DNA from 3 places in the Streptosporangium amethystogenes subsp. fukuiense genome. Region 2 is predicted to be linked to each of the others. Evidence: riboswitches for the same ligand, from Rfam matches in the RefSeq annotation. Region 2 holds a riboswitch; each other region holds the start of a gene.
What was found. A riboswitch is a leader RNA that binds a small molecule or an ion and turns the genes downstream of it on or off. The one in region 2 is predicted to bind S-adenosylmethionine.
Positions count from the first base shown of each region.

Region 1: linked by a shared signal. The riboswitch ahead of ACFQVD_RS19760 (FAD/NAD(P)-binding protein) and the one ahead of ACFQVD_RS33100 (aminotransferase class V-fold PLP-dependent enzyme) in region 2 are both predicted to bind S-adenosylmethionine.
Region 3: linked by a shared signal. The riboswitch ahead of thrC (threonine synthase) and the one ahead of ACFQVD_RS33100 (aminotransferase class V-fold PLP-dependent enzyme) in region 2 are both predicted to bind S-adenosylmethionine.

Region 1 covers NZ_JBHTEE010000001.1:4,661,751-4,665,016, forward strand. The annotation lists gene ACFQVD_RS19755 (ABC transporter substrate-binding protein) at 1-193, opposite strand, end outside; gene ACFQVD_RS19760 (FAD/NAD(P)-binding protein) at 220-1,977, opposite strand; SAM riboswitch class IV at 2,103-2,215, opposite strand; gene ACFQVD_RS19765 (DUF402 domain-containing protein) at 2,268-2,789, shown strand; gene ACFQVD_RS19770 (enoyl-CoA hydratase-related protein) at 2,815-3,266, opposite strand, start outside.
Region 2 covers NZ_JBHTEE010000001.1:7,455,117-7,458,382, forward strand. The annotation lists gene ACFQVD_RS33095 (NADH-quinone oxidoreductase subunit D) at 1-67, opposite strand, end outside; gene ACFQVD_RS33100 (aminotransferase class V-fold PLP-dependent enzyme) at 85-1,380, opposite strand; SAM riboswitch class IV at 1,433-1,548, opposite strand; gene ACFQVD_RS33105 (TerC family protein) at 1,756-2,499, shown strand; gene ACFQVD_RS33110 (cytochrome P450) at 2,599-3,266, shown strand, end outside.
Region 3 covers NZ_JBHTEE010000001.1:7,910,705-7,913,970, forward strand. The annotation lists gene ACFQVD_RS35190 (S1 family peptidase) at 1-804, shown strand, start outside; SAM riboswitch class I at 1,014-1,156, shown strand; gene thrC (threonine synthase) at 1,171-2,463, shown strand; gene ACFQVD_RS35200 (MoaD/ThiS family protein) at 2,486-2,761, shown strand; gene ACFQVD_RS35205 (cold-shock protein) at 3,112-3,266, shown strand, end outside.

The DNA.
Region 1 (3,266 bases), 2.8 Mb from region 2:
GGTTGTGGACCAGCAGGCGCGCCTTGTTCTGGCCCCACTGGTGCGGGTTGAAGGTGATCGGCTGCGTCTCGACGGCCCAGACGAGCGACCCTCCGTCGCCGCCGGCCGCCACGGCCGGGGCCCCGCTCTCGGCTCCGCACGCCGCCAGCGCCAGCACCCCGGCGAGGGTCAGGGCGCCCCATCGCAACTTCACTCTCTTCTCCTTCGAGACCTGGCGGTTCATGCGACGTGCCTTCTTATCTGGGTGCCGACCGCCTCGGACAGGACGATCCGGGCGAGGGCGTCGGCGTGGCGGAAGAGCGGGGCGTTGAGGCGGGGTCTGGCGAAGCCGCCGGTGGCCTGGCCGCCGACGACCCAGGGACCGAAGGCGAACCTGCGCGAGTGCGGGGTGCCGGACCTGTCGACCAGGCGGCGGTCCGCGGCCCGCACGTTCACCAGCCCCGACTTCTCGTCGAGCTCGCCCCGGTCGCGGAGCGCGCCGATGAGCGGGTCGGTGGCCCGGCTCACGCTGGGCGCGGGCAGCCTGGCCTCGACGAGGGTCGTGGCCGTCACGCCGCCGGGCACGGTGGGGCTCTGCGCCCGCCAGCGCCCGTCGTGGTGGTCGACCTTGAGGTCGGCGCCGAGGAAGGTGACCACCCCCGCCCTGGCCAGGGCGCGCAACTCCTCAAGACGGGGGCCGGGCGGGCCGCTGGCGATGTAGCTGAAGAACCCGTGGAACCACGGGTCGGAGACGCCCAGCTCGGCCAGGACGCCGTAGACGGAGATCAGCCCGAGGATCAGGGCGTGGTCGGCGCTGTGCGCCGGGTCGGCGCGCCGCTCCAGGTCGGCCGCGAGGTAGCCGTGCATCCACTTCTGCAGCCCCGCCCGGTCGCCGAACCTGATGCCCGCCAGCGGCCGGTCGAGCCGGTCGAGGTCGAGCCGGTCCAGGTGCCGGGGCACGGCCGTACGGATCAGCTTGCGGATGCCCGGGCTGCGCCACTCCTCGTCGGCGAACGCCTCCGCGAACGCCGCCCAGTCCAGCCTGGCGCGCTCGGGGTGGGCGGTGAGGAGCTCGTGGTAGTACGCGAAGGCGAGCTCCTTGGCGACCAGCGGCCACACGTCCCGGCGGAAGTTCCACGGGCCCTCGCCCAGCGCCTCGCGGGTGAGGAAGCGCGGCACCGGCGGGCGTGCGCCCCCGAAGGGGTAGCCGGTCTTGGAGTGGTACGGCACGCCGCGCCGTGATCCCACGTGCAGCAGGGGCTCCCGCCCGCCGGGCAGGTAGACCAGTTCCCCGTCGTACTCGCGGACGAACCGGCCGCCCCGGCCCGAGGTGAGCAGCACCATCAGGTCGACGAAGGCCAGCCCCATCCCCCGCACGATCACCGGCTCTCCGGCGGGGATGCCGTCCAGGTCGAGGTCGGCCGCGTATCCGGTGGGCAGGTAGCGCAGCCCGCCGCGCACGGCCAGGTCGGCCAGCGCCCGTTCCTCCCCGTTCGGGGTCACGTCGCCGTGCCCCTGGGCCAGGATCACCGCGTCGACCTCGATCGTCCGGCCGTCCTCCAGCCGTACCGCCTGGCCGTCGGGGATGTCGGCGAGGTCGACGGCGCGGGCCGGATGCACGTGCACCCTGACCCCGCGCGGGGCGGTCTCCACCGCGTGCCTGAAGACGTGGGAGAGGTAGCCGTTCTGCGCCGGGCGGGAGGCGAAGGTGCCCGGGTCCCCGCCGAGCCACTCGGCCAGCGTGGGGCCTGGACGGATCGGCCCCTCACAGCGCACCGACTCGTCGGTGAAGAGCGTCACGTCGGCGGCCGCGGAGTTCATCCAGAGCAGCTCGGGCTGGTCACGGCGCCAGACGCGGCCGCCGCCCGGCGGGTGGGGGTCGATCACGTGAACGTCGAGCGAGGGCCAGCCGAGCAGGTCGGCGGCGTTGGCGCAGATGCGTTCCACCAGGCAGGTGCCCGTCGGGCCGGCACCGACGACGGCGATCGAGGCGCTCATGCGGCGGCTCTGCGGTGCGGCCGGTAGTGGCCGTGGGTGTCGGGGTCGACGGGGCTCGCGCAGTTCAGTGTGCTGGTCTTCGACATGTGGCACTCCCGGACATGTCTCGGTGACCCCGGTGAGGGGGTCCGCGCTTGCGGCACGCCGACCGTGCCGCCAGGTCTCCCCCGGGGGCACCCCGCCGCGGTGCGAGGGTTGCCGGTCAGCCAGCCGGGGCTTCGCACTGACACTCTTAACCTATTTAGAAGGTAGGAAATACATAGATCTCTGTCAAGGCTTAATGTTGGGGAATGTCCTATGAGACGGTGAAGGTGGTCTACCGCAAATACGACGGGTCACTGCACTGGCACCACAGCGGTCTCCTGCTCGGCGAGGACGAGCACGGGGTGTGGACCGGCTGCGCGGCCAACTCCGTCGGCCGCAAGGGCCACGGACCCGAGGTGGCCTCCCCGCATGCCTTCGTGATGCTCTTCCCCCGCGACGCCTGGTGGACCGCCGCCTTCAACTCCGCCCCGCACAAACACGAGATCTACTGCGACATCTCCACCGTGCCACGGTGGAGCGACGGCGAGGTCACCATGGTCGACCTGGACCTCGACGTGATCCGGACGCGCCGCAACCCGGCTAAGGGCCGCGCCTGCCGGGTCTTCCTGGACGACGAGGACGAGTTCGAGGAGCACCGGGTCAGGTACGCCTACCCGCCCGAGGTCGTCCGGAGCGCCCGCGCCTCGGCCGCCTGGCTGATGGAGGCCGTCACCGCCCGCACGGCCCCCTTCGACACCGCTCCGCGCTGGCTCGCCCTGGTCAGCTGAGAGCGCCGGAGCGACTACGGCGTGACTACAGCGGCGGGAAGCCGGGGGCGCGGCGCTCGACGAAGCTGGCGACCCCCTCGGCGAAGTCCGGCCGGGTGAAGGAGTCGACCATCAGGCGTGCCGCGGCCGACTCCGACGCCTCCAGGGTCTGCTGCCAGTCGCCCCAGATCTGACGCTTGATCACGGCCATCGAGGCCGGAGAGCTGTACGTCGCCAGCTCGCGGGCGTAGGCCAGGGTCTCCTCGATCAACCGCTCTCCCGGCACCGCCCGGTTGGCCAGGCCCAGCTCGCAGGCTTCGGCTCCGGTGAAGGTGCGCCCGGAGAGCAGCAGGTCCATGGCCCTGGCCTGCCCGGCCAGGCGGGGCAGGATCCACGACAGGCCGTACTCCGCGACCAGGCCGCGCCGGGCGAAGGCGGTGGTCCACTTGGCCTCGGCGGCGGTGAAGACCAGGTCGCAGACCAGGGCGTGGACCATGC
Region 2 (3,266 bases):
GCGCCTCCCGCACGGCGGCGGCGCCCGCGCCCATCCCCACGCTCAGCTCACGGCGAGGCTCGTTCATATGCCTATGCTGTCACGTCAGCCGCGCGAGGCAAGATCCCGCAGGGCGGCGATCAGCCGGTCGACGTGCTCGGAGGTGGTGCCGATGCCGATGGAGGCGCGCACCGCGGAGGCGGCGGGGTCGTCACAGCCGCCGTCCTTGGCGTCCAGCAGGTGCCGTACGAAGGGGTGGGCGCAGAACTTGCCGTCCCGGACGCCGATGCCGTAGTCGCCGGACAGGGCCTCGGCGACCTCGCGGGCGGTGCGGCCGTTCACCACGAAGGAGACGATGCCGACGCGCGGGTGGTCGGGGCCCCACAGGGACAGCTCCTGCACGCCGGGGACGGAGGCGAGGCCAGCGCGCAGCCGGTCGAGGAGACGCTCCTCCTCGTGGACCAGCGGGGTCCAGCCGGTGGCGGTCAGGGCGTCGCAGGCCGCGGCCAGCGCGATGGCACCCAGGACGTTCGGGGTTCCGGCCTCGTGGCGGGCCTCGGGGTCGTCGTGCCACTCGGTCCCGTCGTCGTTCACCGCCCTCACCGCCCCGCCACCCCGCAGGTACGGCTCGGCGTCGGCCAGCCAGTCGGAACGGCCGATCAGCGCGCCGGCGCCGAACGGGGCATAGAGCTTGTGACCGGAGAAGACCACGTAGTCCAGGTCGAGCGCGGTCAGGTTGAGGCGGCGGTGCGGGACGAGCTGCGCGGCGTCGACGAGGACGCGGGCGCCGTGGCGGTGGGCGATGTGGGCCAGCGCGGCGATCGGCCACAGCTCCCCGGTGACGTTGGAGGCGGCGGTCACGACCAGCAGCTTGGGGCCTTCGACCGAGGCCAGGGCCTCGTCGGCGGCGCGGACCGCCTCGCCGGGGAAGGCGGGGACCGGCAGCCGCAGGGCACGCTTCCAGGGCAGCAGCGAGGCGTGGTGCTCGGTGTCGAAGACCACGGCGGTGGTGCCCTCGGGCAGGCTGCGGGCCAGCAGGTTGGTCGCGTCCGTGGTGTTCCTGGTGAAGATCACCGAGTCGCCGGGACGGGCACCGACGAAGGCGCGCACCGTCTGCCTAGCCTGCTCGTAGCGGGCCGTGGTCAGCTGGGAGGCGTACCCGGCGCCTCGGTGGACGCTGGAGTACGCCGGGAGCGCGGCGGCGACGGCGGCGCTCACCGGCTCCAGACAGGGGGCGCTCGCGGCGTAGTCGAGGTTGGCGTAGCGGACGAGCCTGCCGCCCCTGACCGGAACCTCCAGATCGGAACCGAGCACGGCGGGGATCGGCCGGTCGCCGGACGTACGGGTCGCGGGGGTGGCCGTGTCGGCGGCTGCGGCGGTGGAGATCGTCAGTATGGACATGCCAGGGCTCCTTCGAGGTCATCGGACCCCAACCCGTGGCACAGGTGCCTGGAGCCCGCGCTTGCCCGGCACACCTCGTGCCGGACCAGGTCCTCACCCGGGGCACCCCGCCGCGGACGCGAGGGTTGCCGGCCAGCGAGCCGGGGCTTGTCACTGGCACTCATGACCTACGGGGGAACTATAACCGACCTCTGCCGGGAATTCGCAAGCGATGTCCCTTGGGTTCGGGAACTCACGATGGATCCCGTTCGTCTGGGCAGTGAGCCGGGTGGCGTCCGGCGGCGGGTGATGTCTGTCCTGGTAGTGGGTGAACAACGCCGAACGACAAACCTCGTCGTGCCGGTAGTGATCAAGTAAGGCGAGCTGGAGGCTCAGATGTTGGACTGGGTGACCAACCCGGAGATCTGGATAGGGTTCGTCACCCTCGTCGCTCTGGAGATCGTGCTAGGCATCGACAACATCATCTTCATCTCGATCCTGGCGGGGAAGCTTCCGCCCGAGCAACGGGACAAGGCGCGCAAGTTGGGTCTCCTCGCGGCCCTTCTCAGCCGGCTGTTGCTGCTGCTGGCACTGTCGTGGGTGGTGAGACTCACGGCGCCGCTCTTCGAGGTCCTGGGGCAGGAGATCTCGGGACGAGATCTCATCCTGCTCGGCGGCGGGCTCTTCCTGCTCGGCAAGAGCGTCATCGAGATACACGACAACGTCGAGGGCAAGTCCGGGCACGGCAGCACCAAGGTCGCGGCCTCCTTCGGCTCCGTGATCGCCCAGATCATGCTGCTGGACATCATCTTCTCCCTCGACTCGGTCATCACCGCGGTCGGCATGGTCGACCAGCTCGGCGTCATGGTCGCGGCCGTGATCGTCTCGGTCCTGGTGATGCTCTTCGCCTCAGGCCCGATCAGCCGCTTCGTGGACAAGCACCCGAGCATCAAGATGCTCGCCCTGTCGTTCCTGGTGCTGATCGGCGTCGTGCTGATCGCCGAGGGCCTCGGGCAGCACATCTCCAAGGGCTACATCTACTTCGCGATGGCCTTCTCGCTCGTCGTGGAGCTGCTGAACATCCGGCTGCGCACCAAGGCGGCCCGGTCCGAGAAGTCGGACGAGCCGACCGAGGCGTAGCGCATCCGTCGCGGGGCGGCGGCCGGGCTGTCGAACGTCGGCCCAGCTCCAGGGGGCGGACCAGGCAATTGACACATGGGGCGACATTACGATGTCCATGTGCGCTTTGATCCCTGGAATCCGGAATTCGTCGCCCATCCGTACGACGTCTACGACGAGCTGAGGCGGCAGCGGCCGGTCAGTTTCTTTGAACCGACCGGCCAGTGGCTGGTCGCCCGGCACGCCGACGTCAACGCGCTGCTGCGCGACCGTCGGCTCGGCCGCTCCTACCTGCACATGGCGACCCACGCCGAGTTCGGCAGGCCCGACGACCCCGAGTTCCAGGACCCGTTCTGGCGGGTGGTCAGGGCCGGGATGCTCGACGTCGAGCCACCGGTGCACACCCGGCTCCGGCGCCTGGTCTCCAAGGCGTTCACCCCGCGCATGGTCGAGGCGCTCCGCCCCAAGGTCGCCGAGATCGCCGGGGAGCTGGTGGACCGCTTCGTCGAGCGCGGCGGCGGAGACCTGATCTCCGAGGTCGCCGAGCCGCTCCCGGTGACCGTGATCGCGGAGATGCTCGGCGTGCCCGAGGCCGACCGCCACCTGCTCCGCCCCTGGTCCGCCGACATCTGCGGGATGTACGAGCTGAACCCCTCCGTCGAGGCCCAGCACACCGCGGTACGCGCGGCCGAGGAGTTCTCCGCCTACCTCGTCGAGCTGGCCCGCGCCCGCCGGGCGAACCCCGGCGACGACCTGATCAGCGCGCTCGCCCTGGTGGCCGAGGAGGG
Region 3 (3,266 bases), 460 kb from region 2:
GGTGATGCCACCACCGGTTTCAACCGGGTGCCCCAGGGGGTCTTCCGGGCGTCGTCCTTTCCGGAGAACGACTATGCCTGGGTCGCGGTGAACTCCGGCTGGACGCCCAGGCCGGTGGTGAGCAACGGCATCGGCGGCGCCGTGCCCGTCGCCGGCTCCAGGCCGGCTCTGGAGGGTGCCTCGGTCTGCCGGTCCGGTTCCACCACCGACTGGCACTGCGGCCTCATCCGGCAGCGCGACGCCAGCGTCACCTACCCCCAGGGCACCATCCACGGGCTGACCCGTACCAGTGCCTGCGCCGAGCCGGGCGACTCGGGCGGCTCGTTCATCTCGGTGGACCAGGCCCAGGGGGTCACCTCCGGCGGCTCCGGCGACTGCACCACGGGTGGCGTCACCTACTTCCAGCCGATCAACGAGATCCTCACCGCCTATGACCTGACCCTGCTGACCGGCGACGCCACCACCCCACCGGGCACCGCCCCGCCCGCTCCGACGGTCTGCACCGGCTACCCGAAGGTCTACACCGGCACGCTGAACAACGCTCAGTCCGTCTCCCAGCCGAGCCGCTACTACCGATCCGCCGCCGCCGGCATGCACTCCGCCTGCCTGGACGGCGGTGACGGCGTCGACTTCGACCTCTACCTCCAAAGGTGGCAACGGTCGAGCTGGGTCACCGTCGCCGGCTCCGAGGGCGCGGGTTCCGACGAGCGGATCAGCTACGTCGGCCCGCCCGGCTTCTACCGCTACCGGGTGGTCTCGGTGAGCGGCTCCAGCCCCTACACGCTGAAGGCCAAGGCGCCCTGACCCGCCTTCCGCGGCCTGGCGCGGGAGGTTCCACGGGACGTCCACCGCGACCGGTGCCTGTCGGCCGCGGTGGTGCCCCTCCTGCGGACAAGGGTGATCTGTCCGGCAGGCAACACGCTATGTCTCACATAATGAGACAAGTGGCCGGGGTGGCGGTACGGCGATGTAGAGTGCCTAAGACCTGCCTGTCAGGTCTCCAACTGAATATTTGCTCATCCAGAGGGGTGGAGGGATCGGCCCTGCGAAGCCCCGGCAACCATCCCGGTTCAAGACTCGTAATCGACACGAGGTCAGCCGGGACAGGTGCCAATTCCGGTCTGTGACCAGGGTGGTCCGCAGACGAAGATGAGGGAAAGGCCTCGCTTCATGGCGCTCGCAACCACTGAGAACACCACCGCCTCGCTTGGTCGTGTCGAAGACACCCGAAACCAGCACTTCGGCCCCGCCGTGGCCCTGTCCTGTCGCGAGTGCGGTGCCCGCTACGACCTCGGCCCGAGCTTCGCCTGTATCGAGTGTTTCGGGCCCCTTGAGATCGCCTACGACTTCGGGCGGGTGACCCGGGAGCAGATCGCCGAGGGGCCGGCCAACATCTGGCGTTACCGCTCGCTGCTGCCCGTCCCCGCCGACGTGGCCGCCAAGCCCAACATGGAGCCCGGCTGGACCAGGCTCGTCAACGCCGGCAACCTCGCCCGTGAGCTGGGCATGCGCTCGCTGCACGTGAAGGACGACTCCGGTAACCCCACGCACTCTTTCAAGGACCGCGTGGTGGCCATCGCCGTCGAGGCGGCCCGTAACTTCGGCTTCCACACCCTCTCCTGCTCCTCCACCGGCAACCTGGCCGGTGCCGCCGCTGCCGCCGCCGCGCGGGCCGGGCTGGACGCCTGCGTGTTCATCCCCGCCGACCTGGAGCAGGCCAAGGTCGTCATGGCCTCCGTGTACGGGGGCAGGCTCATCGGCATCGAGGGCACCTACGACGATGTGAACCGCTTCTGCTCGGAGCTCATCGGCGACGAACTGGGCGAGAAGTGGGGCTTCGTCAACGTCAACCTCCGGCCGTACTACGCCGAGGGCTCCAAGACGCTGGCATACGAGATCGCCGAGCAGCTCGGCTGGCGCGTTCCCGACCAGATCGTCGTGCCGGTCGCGTCGGGCTCCCAGCTCACGAAGATCGACAAGGGTTTCAAGGAGCTGATCGAGCTCGGTCTCGTCGAGGACAGGCCGTACAAGATCTTCGCGGCCCAGGCCGAGGGATGCTCCCCGGTCTCCACCGCCTACAAGGCGGGCCACGACGTGATCCGCCCAGTGAAGCCGGACACGATCGCCAAGTCGCTGGCGATCGGCAATCCCGCCGACGGTCCGTACGTGCTGGACATCGCCCGCCGCACCGGCGGCGCGGTCGAGGACGTCACCGACCCCGAGATCGTCGACGCGATCCGGCTGCTGGCCAGGACCGAGGGCATCTTCGCCGAGACCGCCGGAGGTGTCACCGTCGGCGTGCTCCGCAAGCTGGTCGCGGCCGGGAGGCTCGACCCGGAGGCGGAGACCGTGGTTCTCAACACCGGCGACGGTCTCAAGACCCTCGACGCGGTGGCCGCCGAGGCGCGCCCCACCGCCGTGATTCGTCCCTCCCTTGACGCATTCCGTGCGGCAATCGCCTAGAAATCGTGAAAGGTACTGAATTATGAGCGTTTCTGTGCGGATTCCGACGATTCTCCGGACTTACACCGGTGGTGCTGCCGAGGTGAGCGGAGAGGGCGAGACCCTGCGCGACGTCCTCCAGAAGCTTGACGCGGACTTCCCGGGGATCGGTGCCCGGATTCTTGATGAAACGGGTAAGATCCGCCGTTTTGTCAACGTCTATGTGGGAGATGAGGACGTCCGCTTCGCCGACAATCTCGACACGGCCACGCCCTCCGGCGTCCAGGTCTCCATCATCCCGGCGGTCGCCGGGGGCTGAGACCCACCCCCCGCACCGCGCCGGTCGCACCCTCCCGGGGGGCGCTTGCGACACCCTCTCCATGACACCCGCCCGGCTCCGGCCGCGTGCGGGTGTCATGCTTTGTGGCGTAAACCGGTATTCGCGGTGGGGAAAGATAATGTAATCTTTAACTAACTAATAGTGATAGTCAAACTGTGCTCTCGTACTAAATGCTCTTGTAAAGAGCTAGTTTGGTGCTTGACTCTGTTGCCCAACCGGTTCCCACAGGTATGGTCGAGGACGATCGATGTGGCGAAGTCTGCCCCGGAGATTGAGGACTTCGCGAGAGGAATGGGCGTCGTCCTTAAGTCCAGTAAGAGGAGTCGCAAGTGGCGCAGGGCACCGTCAAATGGTTCAACGCGGACAAGGGCTACGGCTTCATCGCGGTAGACGGTGGTAAGGATGTGTTCGTCCATTACTCCGCGATCATGATGGATGGCTACCGTGCACTCGAGCAGGGCCAGCGAGTCGAGTTCGAGATCAC